DNA from 2 places in the Streptomyces hundungensis genome. Region 2 is predicted to be linked to the other one. Evidence: riboswitches for the same ligand, from Rfam matches in the RefSeq annotation. Region 2 holds a riboswitch; the other holds the start of a gene.
What was found. Region 2 has a riboswitch for S-adenosylmethionine ahead of DWB77_RS27660 (aminotransferase class V-fold PLP-dependent enzyme). Riboswitches for the same ligand answer to the same signal wherever they lie in the genome.
Positions count from the first base shown of each region.

Region 1: it holds a riboswitch for S-adenosylmethionine, as region 2 does, so the genes downstream of both, thrC (threonine synthase) here and DWB77_RS27660 (aminotransferase class V-fold PLP-dependent enzyme) in region 2, are expected to answer to the same signal.

Region 1 is NZ_CP032698.1:3,980,086-3,987,409, reverse strand. Features, by position in the region: gene DWB77_RS17730 (glucosyl-3-phosphoglycerate synthase) at 1-915, opposite strand, end outside; SAM riboswitch class I at 1,049-1,211, shown strand; gene thrC (threonine synthase) at 1,229-2,548, shown strand; gene DWB77_RS17720 (MoaD/ThiS family protein) at 2,670-2,945, shown strand; gene DWB77_RS17715 (cold-shock protein) at 3,347-3,550, shown strand; gene groL (chaperonin GroEL) at 4,369-5,991, shown strand; gene DWB77_RS17705 (DUF4097 family beta strand repeat-containing protein) at 6,236-7,009, shown strand; gene DWB77_RS17700 (hypothetical protein) at 7,146-7,324, shown strand, end outside.
Region 2 is NZ_CP032698.1:6,236,781-6,244,104, forward strand. Features, by position in the region: gene qcrB (cytochrome bc1 complex cytochrome b subunit) at 1-1,457, shown strand, start outside; gene trpD (anthranilate phosphoribosyltransferase) at 1,637-2,701, shown strand; SAM riboswitch class IV at 2,841-2,958, shown strand; gene DWB77_RS27660 (aminotransferase class V-fold PLP-dependent enzyme) at 3,205-4,611, shown strand; gene DWB77_RS27665 (Lrp/AsnC family transcriptional regulator) at 5,175-5,456, opposite strand; gene DWB77_RS27670 (rhomboid family intramembrane serine protease) at 5,453-6,202, opposite strand; gene DWB77_RS27675 (hypothetical protein) at 6,360-6,614, shown strand; gene DWB77_RS27680 (NYN domain-containing protein) at 6,661-7,324, shown strand, end outside.

The DNA.
Region 1 (7,324 bases), 2.3 Mb from region 2:
GTCCCGCATCGGCGGCCGCTCCTCGGTGTCCACCGCGTAAGTACGCGGTACGAAGCCGTGCTCGCCGCGCACGAACTGGGTCAGCTCGGGCCGTACGAGATGGCCGCGCGAGAGCCGTAGCTGCGCGGTGCGGTAGATCGCGGCGGCCATCCGGCCGAGCGCCTGCCCGTCCTGGTGGCGGTGCTTGCGTACGCCCACGTCGACCTGGGCCAGCGCGTCGAGGCCCACCGTGTGCAGCGCGTCGACGAGCAGCGCCAGCTCCACCCCGTACCCGACGGGGAAGGGCAGCCGTTCCAGGAGGGAGCGCCTGGCCGCGTACTCCCCGCCCAACGGCTGGACCACTCCGGCCAGTCGGGGCCAGTGCAGGTTGAGCAGCGGGCGCGCCACGAGCTCGGTGACCCGGCCGCCCTGCCCGACCGTGGTCCCGAAGGGGCGGTCGTACATCGCCTTGACGAAGGCCACGTCCGGGTCGGTCAGGAGCGGCCCGACGATGCCGGAGACGAACCCCGCGTCGAAGTCCCTCAGGTCGGCGTCGACGAAGCACACGACGTCGCCGCTGGTCACCAGGAGCGAACGCCACAGGACCTCGCCCTTGCCGGGCAGCGCGGGAACGCGGGGCAGGATCGCGTCGCGGTGCACGACCCGGGCCCCGGCCGCGGCCGCGACCTCGGCCGTGCGGTCGCGGGAGCCGGAGTCGACGACCACGAGTTCGTCGACGAGCGGCACCGCGTCGGTCATCAGCTCGCGGCGGATCGTGGCCACGATGGCGCCGACCGTGGCCTCCTCGTCGAGCGCCGGCAACACGACACTGACCGTCGTCCCCGTGCGGTGTTTCGCGGCCAGCATCCGGTCCAGCGGACGCTCGGCCGCGGACCAGGAACGCCTGCTCAGCCAGCGTTCCACCTCTTCCAGCACGGCTCCTGGCCTCCTCGTGTGATCCATCTCGCGGTTCGGACGGCTATCTCAACCGTCCAGGGCTTCGGTTACAGTCTTGAACAACGCGAAGGACCGTCGCATGCCGGGGGTCCTCCCGCCGACAATCAAATACCGCTCATCCAGAGGGGCAGAGGGAAACGGCCCGTTGAAGCCCCGGCAACCCTCCAGTCGGTTCTCGTCGATCACGTACTCACGTTGTTCAGGACACGAGGCCACCGGCTAGGGAAGGTGCCAAATCCGTCTCATGGCGAAGTTCGCCCTGAGGAAGATGAGGAGAAAGGGCCTCCCCTCCATGTCTGCACAGACCGTTGAAAGCCGTACCTCCACCGAGAACCCGTCCGACTCCGCCGGCACTTCCGTGGATCTCGGTCCGGCGTCCGGGCTTTCCTGCCGCGAATGCGGCCAGCGTTTCGAACTTGGCCCGATCTTCGCCTGCGAACTGTGTTTCGGACCGCTCGAAGTGGCTTATGACCTGCCGCTCGGCGACCCCGAGGCGCTGCGCAAGCAGATCGAGGCGGGCCCGGAGAACATCTGGCGTTACGCGCCGCTGCTGCCCGTCCCCGCCGACGTGGCCGACAAGCCGAACCTGAACCCGGGCTTCACCAAGCTGGTCAAGGCCGAGAACCTGGCGCGCGAGCTGGGCGTCGAGTCCGGCAAGCTGTTCGTCAAGGACGACTCCGGCAACCCGACGCACTCCTTCAAGGACCGCGTCGTCGCCCAGGCCCTGGAGGCCGCCCGCGCCTTCGGCTTCACCACGCTCTCCTGCTCCTCCACCGGCAACCTCGCCGGCGCGGTCGGCGCCGCCGCGGCGCGGGCCGGATTCCGCTCCTGCGTGTTCATCCCGCACGACCTGGAGCAGGGCAAGGTCGTCATGGCCGCGGTGTACGGCGGCGAGCTCGTCGGCATCGAGGGCAACTACGACGACGTGAACCGCTTCTGCTCCGAGCTCATCGGCGACCCGCTGGGCGAGGGCTGGGGCTTCGTCAACGTCAACCTGCGGCCGTACTACGGCGAGGGTTCCAAGACGCTGGCGTACGAGATCTGCGAGCAGCTCGGCTGGCGGCTGCCGGACCAGCTGGTCATCCCGATCGCCTCGGGCTCCCAGCTCACCAAGATCGACAAGGGTCTCCAGGAGCTGATCAAGCTCGGCCTCGTCGAGGACAAGCCGTACAAGATCTTCGGCGCCCAGGCCGAGGGCTGCTCCCCGGTGTCGACCGCCTTCAAGGCCGGACACGACGTCGTACGCCCGCAGAAGCCGGACACCATCGCCAAGTCGCTCGCCATCGGCAACCCGGCGGACGGCCCGTACGTCCTGGACATCGCGCGCCGTACGGGCGGGGCGGTGGAGGACGTCAACGACGAGCAGATCGTGGACGCCATCAAGCTGCTGGCCCGCACCGAGGGCATCTTCGCGGAGACCGCGGGCGGTGTGACGGTCGGCGTCACCAAGAAGCTCATCGAGGCCGGTCTCCTCGACCCCACGCTCACCACGGTGGTGCTCAACACCGGTGACGGACTCAAGACCCTGGACGCGGTGGCCGCCACGTCCCAGGCGACCGCCACCATCCGCCCGAGCCTGGACGCCTTCCGCGACGCGGGCCTCGCCCACTGAGCCATGTGCGAGGGGCTCGTTGAGCGCTGAGCCATGTGCGAGGGGCTCGTTGAGCATTGAGCCATTGAAGTGGCGCCTGCTGAGCACTGAGCCACTGCCGAACGACTAGGAGCACCGAACCATGAGCGTGAACGTCCGCATCCCCACGATCCTGCGCACTTACACCGGCGGCAAGGCCGAGGTCGCCGCCGAGGGCGCGACGCTGGCCGAGGTCATCGCCGACCTGGAGAAGAACCACACCGGGATCGCCGCGCGCGTCCTGGACGACCAGGGCAAGCTGCGCCGCTTCGTCAACGTGTACGTCAACGACGACGACGTGCGCTTCGAGCAGGGCCTGGAGACGGCCACGCCCGACGGTGCCGGTGTTTCGATCATTCCGGCGGTCGCGGGCGGCTGAACAACCCCGCGTTTGTTTTCGGAATTGCCCCCTCCGCAAGAGAAGCGGAGGGGGCAATTCAACATGGTTGAGCGGGGTACAGTTGGGGAAGCCCCCTCGCTTCCGGCGCCGAGCGCATATGAGAACGCGACAACGTGGTGCCAAAGTATGCGAGCCCTTTGCGCCTTAAGTGCGCTTTGCCCGGCCCGACTTGCCCCGGAATGTTGAATTGATGGCATTCCGCTCCCCTCGTGCGCCCGGAATTCTCGTCCGATTGACCTGTTGCAGAGGGCAGTTGGGCAGATACATTCAGCCGCGGTCGACGCGTTCCGGCGCACACCCTCTCCTGTCGGAGGGTGCAGGTCTGACCCGGGTCCGCGAAGTGTGGTCCCGTGCAAGGGCCAGTAATAGGGGAGTTAGGCATGGCTCAGGGCACCGTCAAGTGGTTCAACGCGGAGAAGGGGTACGGCTTCATCGCGGTCGACGGTGGTGCGGATGTTTTCGTCCACTACAGCGCGATCCAGATGGACGGTTACCGCACCCTTGAAGAAGGTCAGCGAGTCGAGTTCGAGATCTCGCAAGGCCAGAAGGGTCCGCAGGCGGACATGGTCAAGCTCGCCGTCTGATCTCGGCGCGATCGACCACCGACGCACGCAAGCATGAAGGGGGCCGCCCCAAGGGGCGACCCCCTTCAAGCATCCCCGTTCGCCCACCCACCCACCCGTAGGCGCGGGGTTGGATGGCTCCGGCCCTTCCTGGGGCTCCGCCCCAGACCCCGTATCGCGCCTGAAGGGCGCTCGTCCTCAATCGCCGGACAGGCTGAGGTGGCCGACGCTGGCCAGCACCGAGCAGTTAGGGGCGCGGGGAACTGCGCGACCAGCCACGCACGGTCCGCAGGATCGGGAGGGTTTAGGGGCGCGGGGAACTGCGCGAGACGCGGGCACGGTCCGCGGACGAAGACGGGTTTTGGGGGCGCGAGGAACTGCGCGAGAAGCGACCACGGCCCGCAGGATCGAGGGGGTTCAGGGGCGCGGGGAACTGCGCAAAGAACCCCCGACCGCACGGCCCGCCCCCGGCACCCAGCGGCCAGGACCCCCGGACCCCAAGGGGCGGAGCCCAGGGGCGAGAGCCCGGGGAGCGAAGCCCCGGGACGGCGGCACCCCGCCAAGCAAAGGCGCACCCCGCCAAGCAAAGGCGCACCCCGCCAAACAAGGCGCACCCCCAACCAAAGGCCCCCGGTTCAAGAGACTCGCTTGCACTCGCAGGGGCCGAGTGCTAATCATTGGCGTTAGCACTCTCCGAGTGAGAGTGACAGAACTTGGATCGGGTCAGTGAGGCCCGCAGCCCATGTGGGGCAAGGAACCACAAGGGATGCAGGCCGTCCGTCGCGGGCACCGACGCGGTCCACGAAGAACGCCACCCCTGTCCGGGAGGACCACTTCACATGGCCAAGATCATCGCGTTCGACGAGGAGGCACGGCGCGGTCTCGAGCGCGGGATGAACCAGCTCGCCGACGCCGTCAAGGTCACCCTCGGCCCCAAGGGCCGCAACGTCGTCCTCGAGAAGAAGTGGGGCGCCCCCACGATCACCAACGATGGTGTTTCCATCGCCAAGGAGATCGAGCTCGAGGACCCGTACGAGAAGATCGGCGCCGAGCTGGTCAAGGAAGTCGCCAAGAAGACGGACGACGTCGCCGGTGACGGAACGACCACCGCGACCGTCCTCGCCCAGGCCCTGGTGCGCGAGGGTCTGCGCAACGTGGCCGCCGGCGCCAACCCGATGGCCCTGAAGCGCGGCATCGAGAAGGCCGTCGAGGCCGTCTCCGCCGCCCTCCTGGAGCAGGCGAAGGATGTTGAGACCAAGGAGCAGATCGCTTCGACGGCCTCCATCTCCGCCGCCGACACCCAGATCGGCGAGCTCATCGCCGAGGCCATGGACAAGGTCGGCAAGGAAGGCGTCATCACGGTCGAGGAGTCGCAGACCTTCGGTCTCGAGCTCGAGCTCACCGAGGGCATGCGCTTCGACAAGGGCTACATCTCGGCGTACTTCGCGACCGACATGGAGCGTATGGAGGCGTCGCTCGACGACCCGTACATCCTGATCGTCAACTCGAAGATCAGCTCGGTCAAGGACCTGCTGCCGCTCCTCGAGAAGGTCATGCAGTCCGGCAAGCCGCTGCTGATCATCGCCGAGGACGTCGAGGGCGAGGCCCTGTCGACCCTGGTCGTCAACAAGATCCGTGGCACCTTCAAGTCCGTCGCCGTCAAGGCTCCGGGCTTCGGCGACCGCCGCAAGGCCATGCTCGGTGACATCGCCATCCTCACGGGCGGCACCGTCATCTCCGAGGAGGTCGGCCTCAAGCTGGAGAACGCCGGTCTCGACCTGCTCGGCCGCGCCCGCAAGGTCGTCATCACCAAGGACGAGACGACGATCGTCGACGGCTCCGGTGACAGCGACCAGGTCCAGGGTCGTGTCAACCAGATCCGCGCCGAGATCGAGAACAGCGACTCGGACTACGACCGCGAGAAGCTCCAGGAGCGCCTCGCCAAGCTCGCCGGCGGCGTGGCCGTCATCAAGGCGGGCGCGGCCACCGAGGTCGAGCTCAAGGAGCGCAAGCACCGCATCGAGGACGCCGTTCGCAACGCGAAGGCGGCCGTCGAGGAGGGCATCGTCGCCGGTGGTGGCGTGGCCCTGCTCCAGGCCTCCGCGGTGTTCGACAAGCTCGAGCTCGAGGGCGACGAGGCGACCGGCGCCAAGGCCGTGAAGCTGGCCCTGGAGGCCCCGCTCAAGCAGATCGCCGTCAACGGTGGTCTCGAGGGTGGCGTCATCGTCGAGAAGGTCCGCAACCTGCCCGTCGGCCACGGCCTGAACGCCGCGACCGGTGAGTACGTCGACATGATCGCCGAGGGCATCATCGACCCGGCGAAGGTCACGCGTTCCGCGCTCCAGAACGCCGCCTCCATCGCGGCGCTCTTCCTCACCACCGAGGCCGTCATCGCCGACAAGCCGGAGAAGGCCGCCGCGGCCGCTCCGGGCGGCATGCCGGGCGGTGACATGGACTTCTGATCCCAACGGATCGGTGGTTCACGGCAGTTCGCTGCCACAGCTGTACGCCGAGGGCGGCATCCCCATCGCGGGGGTGCCGCCCTCGGCCGTTCGTCCTGCGTGCCAACCGAACCGGGCGGACTACGGAAAACCGAAGGTCGATACGGGTGCTGGCGCCATGGTGCGAGGGGGCCGGGCCGGGCAAGCTTGAGGCACAGAGAGGGGCGATGGGACGCCCCGACTGGCACCAATCCGGGGGACCTTCATGACCACCACACGACTGCGTACCCGCTCCGTCGCGGCCGTGCCACGCACCGCTCTCACCGCTCTCACCGCCCTCACCGTCCTCGCGGTCGGCGCACTCGGCGGATGCGGCCCGATGGACGACACGACGTTCAAGGACGACACGACGGTGAAGTCCACGATCACGGCGGTACGCATAGACGGGACGTCGGACGGCTTCCGGGTCCGCGGAAAGCAGGGCCTCACCACCTCCTCCGTGCACCGCGAGGTCACCTACCGGGGCAAGAAGAAGCCGACGGGATCGACGTATCGCGTCGAGAACGGCGTCCTGGTCCTCGGCGGCTGCGCGGGCCGCTGCTCGGTGGACTACGTGGTGGACGTCCCGGCCGGGATCCCCGTCACGGGCTCGACCAAGGCGGGCGGCCTGAGCCTGTCCGCCGTCGGTCAGGTGCAGGTGTCGACGGGCGACGGCGCCGTCAAGGTCCGGGGCGCGACGGGCCCGGTCGACATCCGCACGAGCAACGGCTCGATCGACGCGAACGGCCTGAAGGGCACGGCCACCACCGCCCGCACCTCCAACGGCGCGATCACCCTCACCCCCGCCACCGTCCAGGACGTCACGGCCCAGACCAGCAACGGCAGCATCACGGTGACGGCCCCCCGCGCCCCCTACCGGGTCTCGGCCCAGTCCACCCACGGCCACAAGGCCCTCGGCATAACCGACGCCCCCTCCGCCCCCCACCACCTCACCCTGACGACCACCAACGGCGCCATAACCCTGAACCCGGCCAAGTAACCCGAGTAACCCCCGCGAACCTGCCATCCCCCGCCCCACATTGGCCAGTTCCGGTCACCGTTCGCACGGGTACGACTGTGAACTGCAATGACCGCTGACTAGAGTTGTGGGGCAAGGGCTTTACGGGGGAGGGGTTTTGGCAACCAGCGAGGACAAGGCCGCGCCGCAGTCGCCGCCATGGACGTTCGGCATGCTCGGCCTGGGGGCGGCGGCCGCGGGCGACGTGGTCACCGAACTGTCGTCCTTCACCAACTTCCAGCAACGCGTCGACGAACTGATCCGCACCCTCAAGGGCTCACCGGCCGGCCCCGGCGA
Region 2 (7,324 bases):
TCATCATCCTCACGGGTGTGTATCTGACGCTGTTCTTCCACCCGAGCATGAACGAGGTCGTCTACGACGGCTCGTACGTACCGCTTCAGGGCATGCACATGTCCGAGGCGTTCAACTCGACCATGCACATCAGCTTCGACGTGCGCGGCGGACTGCTGATCCGGCAGATCCACCACTGGGCGGCGCTGGTCTTCCTGGCCGGCATGTTCGTGCACATGATGCGCGTGTTCTTCACGGGCGCGTTCCGCAAGCCGCGTGAGGTCAACTGGCTCTTCGGCTTCCTGCTGTTCGTCCTGGGCATGTTCACCGGCTTCACCGGTTACTCGCTCCCGGACGACCTGCTGTCGGGCACCGGTGTCCGCTTCATGGAAGGCGCGGTCCTGTCCGTGCCGGTCGTCGGCACGTACCTCTCGTTCTTCCTCTTCGGTGGCGAGTTCCCCGGCGGGGACTTCGTGGCCCGGTTCTACTCGGTGCACATCCTGCTGCTGCCGGGCATCATGCTCGGCCTGATGGTGGCGCACCTGATCCTGGTCTTCTACCACAAGCACACCCAGTTCGCGGGTGCCGGACGCACGAACAAGAACGTCGTCGGCATGCCGCTGCTCCCGGTGTACATGGCGAAGGCGGGCGGGTTCTTCTTCCTGGTCTTCGGCGTCATCGCGGTCATCGCGGCGATCGCCTCGATCAACCCGATCTGGGCGATGGGCCCCTACCGGCCGGACCACGTCTCCACGGGCGCCCAGCCCGACTGGTACATGGGCTTCTCCGAAGGCCTCATCCGTGTGATGCCGGGCTGGGAGATCAACCTGTGGGGCCACACCCTCGTCCTGGGTGTGTTCATCCCGCTGGTGATCTTCCCGCTGGTCCTGGCGACCATCGCGGTCTACCCGTTCATCGAGTCCTGGGTCACCGGGGACAAGCGCGAGCACCACATCGCCGAGCGGCCGCGCAACGCGCCGACCCGCACCGCGTTCGGTGTCGCGTGGATCACCTGGTACATGGTGCTGCTGATCGGTGGTGGAAACGACCTCTGGGCGACCCACTTCCACCTGTCGATCAACGTGATCACCTGGTTCGTACGGATCTCGTTCTTCGTCGCTCCGGTCCTCGCGTTCATCGCCACCAAGCGGATCTGCCTGGGCCTTCAGCGTCGCGACGCCGAGAAGGTGCTGCACGGACGCGAGTCCGGCATCATCAAGCGGCTGCCGCACGGTGAGTTCATCGAGGTCCACGAGCCGCTTGAGCCGGCCGCGCGCTACAAGCTCACCGCGCACGACCAGTACAAGCCGGTCGAACTCGGTCCCGAGACCGACGAGAACGGTGTCGCCCGCAAGATCTCGTGGACGCAGAAGCTGCGCGCCAAGCTCAGCAAGGGCTACTACGGCGAGGGGAACCAGATTCCCAAGCCGACCGCCGAGGAGTACCAGGAGATCACGAGCGGCCACGGCCACCACTGATCCCCGCTGACCTGTCGGTCGCCACAACCGAGGCTCCGGCCCGGCCCCCTCACGGGAGCCGGGCCGGAGCCTTTCGCGCGGTACCGCCGTCCGCACTGCGGGCACGCGCGCGGCCCGGCCCGCGGCTGTCGATAGGCTGACGGGCGGCATTCCACGACCCGTGACCACCAGGAGCGAGCATGAGCGCTGTTACCCCCACCGGAGGCGACACCGTGGCGGCCCGCACCTGGCCGGGCGTCCTGGACGCGCTGCTCAGCGGCACCGACCAGAGCGCGGACGTCACCGCCTGGGCGATGGACCGGATCATGCGCGGCGAGGCCACCGACGCCCAGATCGCGGCCTTCGCGGTGGCCCTGCGCGCCAAGGGCGAGACCGTCGCCGAGATCACCGGTCTGGTACGCACCATGTACGAGCACGCCAACCTCATCGAGGTGCCGGGGCCCAGCGTGGACATCGTCGGCACCGGCGGCGACGGCGCCAAGACGGTCAACATCTCCACCATGTCGGCGATCGTGGTGGCCGGCACCGGGGCCAAGGTCGTCAAGCACGGCAACCGGGCGGCCTCCTCGGCCAGCGGCGCCTCCGACGTCCTGGAGAAGCTCGGCGTCAACCTCGACCTCACGCCCCGGCGCGTCGCCGAGGTCGCCGAGGAGGCCGGCATCACGTTCTGCTTCGCCGTGAAGTTCCACCCGGCGCTGCGTTACGTCGCCGCCGCCCGGCGCGAGATGGGCATCCGCACCACTTTCAACTTCCTCGGCCCGCTGACCAATCCGGCCCGGGTGCGCGCCCAGGCGACCGGCGTCGCGGACGCGCGGATGGCGCCCATCGTGGCGGGCGTACTGGCCGAGCGGGGCTCCTCCGCCCTGGTCTTCCGGGGCGACGACGGCCTCGACGAGCTGACCACCACGGGCACCTCCCGCATCTGGGTGGTGCGCGGGGGCGAGGTCCGCGAGGAGGCGTTCGACCCGCGTCACGTCGGCATCGAGACCGTGCCCATCGAGGCGCTGCGCGGCGCGGACTCCTCGTACAACGCCGATGTCGCCCGCCGCCTCCTCGGGGGCGAGCGCGGGCCGGTGCGGGACGCGGTGCTCCTGAACGCGGCCGCCGCCCTCGTCGCCCTCGAACCGGGGGAGGGCCCGCTCGCCGAGCAGATCGGCGCCGCGATGGCGCGGGCCGCGGAGGGGATCGACTCCGGGGCGGCCCAGCGCACCCTGGAGCGCTGGGTCGCGGCCAGCAACGCCTGAGCGCGGGCGGGGCGGTACGGGTCCGGGCCGATCCGCGCCGAGCGCGGTGGGTCCGGCCGTACGGGTGTGACTCAGGGCGCAGTCCGGATCGCGGACTGCGTCTTGCGTCCGCCGGGAGCTGTGGCAGGATGCTCTCCAAGGTCATGAGTGACAGCGATTTAGGCCCCGGCTCGCTGTCCGGCAACCCTCCGTCCGTGGCGGGGTGCCCCGGGTGAAGACCAGGTCGTAGGCAGCAAGGCCTACGGCAAGCGCGGACCCCTGGACATCGCGTGATGTCACAGCCCTGGGGTCCTGGTCCTCAAGGGAGCAGTCTCGTGAGCAAGCGAATGCGATAGGGCGTACCGCCCCTTCTTCCCACCTCCGCGCACCCTTCTTCGGGCTGCGTGTTCGAGGTCAACCCCGGTACACAGCACGGCAGTTGAACCCGCACCTTTGGTGTGGGGCCGCTCCGCCGTACCCGGGGTCCGAAGCCAACTCGCCTTGTCCTGCCGGGAGATACCGCCATGTCCGCACGCCCCACCGCCTCCGCGACCACCTCCGTCACCGTCGAGTCCGCCGCCGTCGAGTCCGCCGACCCCTGCTGTGCCGCGCCGCTGCCGGTGCTCGGCCGCGATGTCTCCGTGCCGCTGGTCACCGGCGGCGAGGTGACGTACGCCGCCCTCGACTACGCGGCGAGCGCGCCCGCCCTCCAGCGGGTCTGGGACGACGTCGCCGCGTACGCCCCCTACTACGGCAGCGTGCACCGCGGGGCCGGCTATCTCTCCCAGCTCTCCACCGACCTGTTCGAGAGCAGCCGCGTCACGGTGGCCGAGTTCCTCGACTGCCGCGCCGACGACCAGGTCGTCTTCACCCGCTCCACCACCGACTCGCTCAACCTGCTCGCCAAGGCGCTGCCGGCCGACTGCCAGGTCTTCGTCTTCGAGACCGAGCACCACGCCTCGCTGCTGCCGTGGCAGGACGCCCGCGTCACCTACCTCAACGCGCCGCGCACCCCGCGCCAGGCCGTCGAGACGCTGGAGCGGGCGCTGGCCGACCGTGACCCCTACGGGCCCGCGCTGGTCTGCGTCACCGGCGCGTCCAACGTCACCGGCGAGCTCTGGCCGGTGGGCGAACTCGCCGCCGCCGCGCACGCCCACGGCGCCCGCATCGTCCTGGACGCCGCCCAGCTCGCACCCCATCACCCCGTGTCCGTAAGGGAGTTGGACGTCGACTGGATCGCCTTCTCCGGACACAAGCTGTACGCGCCGTTCGGCTCGGGCGTGCTGGCCGGGCGGGCGGACTGGCTCCAGGAGGCCGAGCCGTACCTCGCGGGCGGCGGCGCGTCCAAGAAGGTCGCCCGGCGTTCCGACGGCGGCGTGGACGTCGAGTGGCACACCACGGCCGCGCGCCACGAAGCCGGTTCGCCCAACGTCATCGGGGTCTACTCCATCGCCTCCGCGTGCAAGGCGCTCACCGAGGCGGGGTTCGACGCGCTCGTCTCGCGGGAGCGGCACCTGATCGCGAAGGTCCGCGAGGGTCTGGCGGCCGTCCCCGAGGTGCGGGTCCTGTCCCTCTTCGGGGACGACGCGCCCCGGGTCGGCGTCATCTCGTTCGTCGTCGACGGCTGGAACAGCTCGCACTTCGCGGCGGCGCTCTCCGCGGAGTACGGCATCGGGGTGCGCGACGGCCTCTTCTGCGCCCACCCGCTGGTGCGCACCCTGCTCGGCAGCGACCCCCAGGACCCGGGCGAGTGCGGGGCGCCCGAGGCGGAGCCGGGCGAGCGGTCCCTGAACGCGATCCGGGTCAGCTTCGGGGCGGGGACGCCGGATGAGCACGTGGAGCGGTTTGTGCGGGCGGTTCGGGAGTTGGTGGTGGACGGAGCGAAGTGGCGCTACCACACGGAGCAGGGCCGCTGCGTCCCCGTCGTCTAACCCCCTGGGGCTCCGCCCCAGACCCCGTGTCGCGCCTTGAGGCGCTCGTCCTCAAACGCCGGACAGGCTGAGGTGCTGGCCAGCACCGCCCCTGCCAGGGGCGCGGGGAACTGCGCGCCCAGCCCCGCACGGTCCGCAGCCGAGGGGCTCCTGGGGCTCCGCCCCAGACCCCGTTCGCGCCTGAACGGCGCTCGTCCTCAATCGCCGGACGGGCTGAGGTGCTGGCCAGCACCGAGCGCTTAAGGGGCGCGGGGAACTGCGCGCCCAGCCCCGCACGGTCCGCAGACGAAAGGGCTCCTGGGGCTCCGCCCCAGACCCCGTTCGCGCCTGAACGGCGCTCGTCCTCAAACGCCGGACGGGCTGAGGTGCTGACCAGCACCGAGTACTTAAGGGGCGCGGGGAACTGCGCGACCAGCCACGCACGGTCCGCAGCCGAAAGGGCTCCTGGGGCTCCGCCCCAGACCCCGTTCGCGCCTGAACGGCGCTCGTCCTCAAACGCCGGACGGGCTGAAGGTGCTGGCCAGCGCCGAGCATTTAAGGGGCACGGTCCGCAGGGGCGGGGGTCAGGAGTCCAGGCCGATGGCGAAGGCCGCTTCCAGGTCGTGTTGGGAGTACGTGCGGAACGCCACGTGCGTATCCGTCCCCTCCACCCCGGGGATCTTGCTGATGCTGCCGGGGATGATGTCCGCGAGGTCGTCGTGGCGGGCCACCCTGACCAGCGCGATCAGATCGTAGGTGCCGGTCACCGAGTACACCTCGCTGACGCTGTCGAGCGCCGCGATGGACTCCGCGATCTCGGGAATCCGGTCCACGCTGGTCTTGATGAGCACGATCGCGGTGATCACGGCTGGCTTTCTCCCTCGGTGGCGGCCGGACCCGCGGTCTTCACGGGCTTTCGGCGTTTCACTCTATCCGCCCCGCCGAAACGGGCCCACGCGTAGAGGAAGCCCAGGCCGAAGCCGACCAGATGGGCGAGGTAGGCCACCCCGGGCCCGGCCGAGGCGCCCTGGATCGCCAGCCATTGCAGGGCGAACCAGAAGATGAGCACGATCCAGGCGGGGAAGCGCAGGGGGAGGAAGAGGAGGAAGGGGAAGATGCTGGTCACCCTCGCCCGCGGGAAGAGGTAGAGGAAGGCGCCGAGGACGGCGGAGATCGCCCCGGACGCCCCCACCAGCGTCTGCTGCGAGCCCGCGTGCGCCGCCGCGTACGCGAAGAGCGCCAGATAGCCGGACACCAGGTAGAACAGGGCGAACTCTGGCCACCCCAGGCGCTCCTCGGCCATCGCGCCGAAGACGTACAGGAAGAGCATGTTGCCCAGCAGGTGCAGCCAGCTGCCGTGGACGAACAGGGCGGTGAGGGGGGTGAGCAGGGCGTGCGGCCGCCCCGCCATCAGTTCCGCGGGGATGACGCCCCAGCGCGCGAAGTGGTCGCTCTGGGCGCTCAGGATCGCGTCGCCCGTGCCGTACACCGGATTCAGGCCGGAGACCGGGCTCACCAGGAAGAGCAGACAGCACGCGGCGATCAGCCCGTACGTCACGGTCGGGCCGTGCACCGCGCCGCTCAGGATCGCCGTCGCCCGCCGTTTGGTCATGGGGAGAGAATGGCCCAAAGGGAGCTTTCGGTACAGACCGCCTCGCCGTGCCGGGGGCCGACGGGTAGGCCGTAGGGTTGCGGGCAGTACTCCCGCAGTTCGACGGCGCACCGCGAGATCCTGGACCATGGAAGAAGTGGAAAGAGGACGGCACCCCATGAGCACCGTTCCCCGGATGACCGCAGAGACCCGCTGGCGCTGCTCGCTCTGCGGAAACCTCACCCGTTTCGATGTCACCCGCTCGTCGAAAGTGGTCGAGTACGTCCATCTGGACCTTGCGGGAGAGCCCACGGTGGAGGAACGCGAGGTGGTCAGTGAGACCATCGAGTCGGTCCGCTGCCGCTGGTGCAACGCGGTGGACCAGATCGAGCTAGTGGACCGGCCGGGTACCGATACCGCGACCGCCTCCTGAGGGGCGGCCGCCCACGCGGTACGGATGACAGTTGGGGTGACGGATTGTGGAGCATGCAAGCGGTGCTGAACCGGCCGCTGCGGCCGGCGACGGCCCCGCCGAGGTGCTCGACCGCCCGCTGCCCGAAGGGGTGCGGCGCCGGGTCGTCGCCTTCGTCTCGGAGGCGTTCGGCGGCCTGACCGTCGCCGAACTGCCCGCCCAATTGCGGCAGTACGCCCGTTTCACCCCGACCCGGCGCGCCAAGTTCGCGGGCAACGCGATGGCCGCCGCCCTGGAGGGCGACCCGGTCTTCCGCCAGCGCATCGGCGAGCGGCTCAAGGAGTCGCAGCCGGAGCTGGCCGGGGCCGTCGAGGCGGGCTCGCCCCCCGCGGCCGCCGACCCGGTGGACGTGGCGGCCGCGGCCTATGTGCTGCGCCCGGCCGGCTGGGTGAAGCTGGTGGCCGCGGCCGGCGAGGAGGCCCAGCGGGCGTTCGCCGAGCGTGCGGAGGAGGAGGGCCGGCGCGAGGTGGAGCGCCTGCGGGAGGAACTCGCCGAGGCGCGCGAACGGATCAGGTCCGAGAACGAGACCCTGCGCGCCGAACTGCTCGCCGCCCGCAAGGAAGCCGAGACGCTCCAGCGCAAGCTGCGCAGTGCGCAGAGCGATGTGAAGCGCGGCGAGGCCGCCCTGCGCAGGACCACCGCCGAGATCGACGGCATCAAGTCCGAGGCGG